DNA from 2 places in the Rothia sp. CCM 9418 genome. Region 1 is predicted to be linked to the other one. Evidence: riboswitches for the same ligand, from Rfam matches in the RefSeq annotation. Region 1 holds a riboswitch; the other holds the start of a gene.
The links. Region 1 has a riboswitch for S-adenosylmethionine ahead of ACN083_RS07930 (AMP-binding protein). Riboswitches for the same ligand answer to the same signal wherever they lie in the genome.
Positions count from the first base shown of each region.

Region 2: it holds a riboswitch for S-adenosylmethionine, as region 1 does, so the genes downstream of both, ACN083_RS06350 (nuclease PIN) here and ACN083_RS07930 (AMP-binding protein) in region 1, are expected to answer to the same signal.

Region 1 covers NZ_JBLXXX010000005.1:90,656-92,859, forward strand. The annotation lists gene ACN083_RS07930 (AMP-binding protein) at 1-1,290, opposite strand, end outside; SAM riboswitch class I at 1,284-1,372, opposite strand; SAM riboswitch class IV at 1,548-1,660, shown strand; gene ACN083_RS07935 (LLM class flavin-dependent oxidoreductase) at 1,760-2,204, shown strand, end outside.
Region 2 covers NZ_JBLXXX010000004.1:54,278-56,481, forward strand. The annotation lists gene ACN083_RS06345 (SNF2-related protein) at 1-454, opposite strand, end outside; SAM riboswitch class IV at 600-728, shown strand; gene ACN083_RS06350 (nuclease PIN) at 760-954, shown strand; gene ACN083_RS06355 (plasmid stabilization protein) at 951-1,400, shown strand; gene ACN083_RS06360 (DUF6350 family protein) at 1,585-2,204, shown strand, end outside.

The sequences.
Region 1 (2,204 bases):
CGACTCACCCACAGAACCCAAAAGACGAACCGACGAAAAATCATATTTTCCAGGCTCTGGGCCATGCGGGAAAGCCCCCATCAACGAACGAATCAACGTTGGCGCCGTGTAATAGTTTGTGACACCATAGCGTTCAATCATTTCAAAATGCCGTTCAAAAGTAGGAGTATCAGGTGTACCTTCAAAAATTACTTGACTTACGCCATTGACCAACGGCCCATATATCTCATAAGTATGAGCTGTCACCCACGCCAAATCGGCTGTACACCAATGAACAGTATCCGCAACTTTTTGCCGATTATTACGAGTAGCTAACTCATCAGGACGAAGCACACCATCAGCATCAACAATATCGGGTAATAAATCATAAAGTAACGCATGAGAATACGCCGTCTGCGTCAAATACCCGCCCATAGTATGAACAAGACCCTTAGGCTGGCCCGTTGTCCCCGACGTATAAATAATAAATAACGGATCTTCAGCATCATGCAATGGGTAATCATGCGTATCTGGAACACCCTCAATCAAATCGTGATACCAAACATCTCGCCCCAAACACCACGGAACACTCTGTCTTTCCTGCTCGGTAGCTGAGGTACGGTTCACCACCACCACATGCTCAATATTATTCTCAGACGAACACGCCTCATCCGCTATCGACTTGACCGGAACAACCTTACCCCGACGATTCTGACCATCAGTTGTAATTAATACCTTGGCACCGGTATCCTCTACCCGAAACTTCAAAGCCTCCGCCGAAAAACCGCCAAAAACAAGAGAATGAATCGCCCCAATACGCGCACAGGCAAGAGCAAAAATAATAGTTTCAGGAATCACCGGCAAATAAACAACAACACGATCACCCTTAACCACACCCAAACGCTCTAAACCATGTGCCGCCTGAGCCACACGGCGTTGCAACTGAGCATAAGTGATAGCTTCACGATCACCAGGTTCACCCTCAAAGAAAAGCGCAACCTTGTCGCCAAAACCTTGCTCTACATGCCTATCCACACAGTTATAGGCAACGTTGAGCTGACCACCCTCAAACCACTTAATCGTTGGAACAGAAAATTCTTGAACACCATCTTCACGAACGTCTACTAAACGAGGAGGAATAAACTCATGCGTTTTATCCTCATCCCATAGCTTCCCCCAACTAAGACGTTCTCGCGCCTGCCTTGCCCAAAAATCAATACGTTCTTGATCTGAAACATCTGCCGGATTCTGCACCTGATTTCGAGGGTCTGAATAAGAAAAAGACGAACAATACGACATCGATACTCCCATCGTTTCTGGCGTTAGCACCACCGCATAAGCGAGGTTGCTGCGACGTCTTAGAGCCAGGTCTCTCAGTCGCTCTGGATGGTTTAGACGAGTTCTACCGTAATACCTTCCGTACACATTCATCTAGACGTTACTTTCCATTGCCAGCAGATGAACACATGACGTTGCATAGAGTCATATTCCTTAGCGAACGTCACCCACCGCAATAAACACTGAAGCTCTTGGGTACCAAGAAGAACTTTTTATAAGCTAAACCCAGCGATCACGAGTTCCAACGTCAAGCTCTGGCTCGTTGGACGGCAACCCTCTTTCCGTAGCGGGGTGCCCCAGATGAAGATCCGGCTCAAAATAATCACAACGGCAAATACGGCGCCTATGCGTCGGGCATATCAACACCGAAAAATATGGTTTTCGACATGCCACGCCTCATAGAGGAGGGCTCTCTCCTCTAAGAACGCAAAGGAAAAAACTTATGGCAACTCATACCGCCACGACAGAACAACCCACTACGACACCGTCTTCTTCTAAAAAACGTATCGTTGTCAATGCGTTTGATATGACAACAACAAGCCACCAAAGCTTCGGCTTATGGCGTCACCCGCGCTCGCGAGCCGATGAATATAACACCATTAAATATTGGACAGATTTAGCTCAAGTGTGCGAAAAAGGGCTTTTTGACGCGGTCTTTATCGCTGATGTGGTGGGCGTATACGACGTATATAAGGATTCTGTTGCACCCGTACTTTGTGATGGTGCACAGGTACCGGTAGGTGACCCGTTCTTACAGATTTCGGCGATGGCAGCAGTCACGGAACATCTTGGTTTTGGAGTGACAGCTGCCGTGACGTATAACCAGCCTTATACTTTGGCTCGTTCTTATGCGACGTTAGATCATTTAACGGGTGGTCGTGTTGGTT
Region 2 (2,204 bases), on a different contig from region 1:
ACAGCGTTCTGCGCCATGTCGACATTTTTTGTTGTTCTGCTAGCTCTTGTGCAGTGGTGATTCCGTGTTGTTTGAGCTGTTCTTTGCTGAGTCCGTCTGTGACGCGTTGAGTGGAGCTTTGGGCTTTGCTAACTTTTTCGGCTCTTTCGATGGCGGTGAGCATGATGGCTACGGAGTGTTTGCAGTCGGTGCGTACGGGGCAGGTGCATCGTGCGGAGAAGGCGAGGGATCCTTCAACCTGTTTTGCGGGGAAGACAATTTTGCTGAGGTATGGGTCTGTTGCGTCGCCGTAGGTTGTTCCTGTCAGGATGTGTGCTTGTGCGTCGTAGGAGTATCGGGCGACTTTGCCTTCTTGCATGTATTGTTTTCCGCGGAGGTAGGTGCGGTGTCCTACTTGCTGGATAATTTTTGCTGCGCTGACGGGGATTCTGGGGAAAGCTGATGGTGCATTCACGGTGGTTGTATCCTCTGCTGGCAGGGTGCATATATGTTCTAGGTTACCGGATGAGCTTTCACTAAAGCTGGTGTAGCCTAAATCTCTCAAATATTTTGGGTTGTGCTCTTTGTTTTTTGTGGTGGTTGCGTTATTCTGGATTCAGCTTCAAGAGTTTCAACTGATAAGCTCCGACTTTAGTTGAACGCCAACCCCATGTTCACGGGTGGCTCGGATGACGAAGCGGTTCGTATTCGCGTCATAGTACGCAGGCTGGTACGGACAAGAGCACTTCGAAAGGAAAGCGCATTCAGCGCAGTTGTATCATGCACAACACCGCTCGCCCTCAGCACAATATTCAACCTGTTTCTTCTGCTCAAACTCGTGGCGGTTACGCTGCCGTAAGCATTCAAGATTACACTCGTATTTCCCATGAGCGTTCTGAGTTTCTTAACTTTTTGCTTTCTCCTAATCCGCACGGTATCCCTAACCAGGAATACGGTATCTTACAAGCAGCATGAGTATAAGAGGACTACTTCTAGACTCTGATGTACTAGCAGAGATTCGCAAAGCCACACCACATCCGCAGGTCGTTGCGTTTCTTCGCCGTCGCTCATATATGGTGATGTACATATCAGCACTTAGCCTAGGCGAACTTAAAGGGCTTTACCCCTACCCTGAAACAGAGCGGTGGGTTAACGAACTTCTCGAACGTTTTAGCGGGCAGGTTCTCGACGTTGATACGAACGTATCTTTGGCATGGGCCGGTCGCCAAATTCGTGCTGAAGAACGCCCCTCACCAGAAGGCCCTTATACGCCATTGCCTACCGCCGCACTTGAAGGGCTCATGGCTGCTACCGCTGAAGTGCATCAGCTAGAAATAGTTTCTTCTAAAGCAGATATTTATCGTCGCTGGGGAGTCCCTGCCGTTAATCCGCTGCACGAAAACGCCGCGCGAGGACTATAAACCCTGTGTCTTTTACGTGACCTTAAGACGTAGGCTGTGATGAGCTTAGCGTCTTGACCGGCATACATGGTATGGTTCAGTGGGGTGCACGCGGTGAAGAAAATCCTTGGTTTATGTCTCATTTGGATTAGAAAAGCTGTGTGAACTTCAGAGTTCAATAGAGTTCATGACAAGATAAAAGACGATGAAAACCAGCGTGATGAAACCTCAACAACGTTCGATACCGATGCCCCTCTGGCTACAGGGTGTTGTCGAACTCTTTCGTACTGCCTTCTACTCTTGCTTTGCTGTAGTGCTACTACTGGGTGCCGTATGGTTTACCGGCGGTTTTGAACAGCGTGACCTCTACGCTATGGCAGTTTTAGTTAGCCAAATGTGGCTTCTAATCCACGGGGTTCCTCTTCATCTGAACATCTCTGCCCCGTATGGAGACACCCCCGATATTCAAGGGATGATGAGCTTTATCCCGTTGGGCTTAACGCTGATACCCTTATGGTTATGTTTCCGTTCAGGACGAGTCTTAGCTCAAGCATCTCGTGAGGGACAATTCTGGATACCAACATTAACCGGAGCTATCACTTATAGTGCCTGTGCTGGGGGTTTGAGCCTTTTGACAACAGATACTGCTGCGGTAGCGTATCCTGTAGCTTCTGCACTTGTACCGTGTTGGGTCGTTTTATCAGGGCTTATTCTTGGTGGCTGGTACGAGTCTCGTTCTTTGGCGAGAATGATCGGTGTTAACGCTGCCGAATGGGTTGCTCAGTTTAGCCAGTACTCACGTTGGGCGGGTTCTTATGTTTGGAC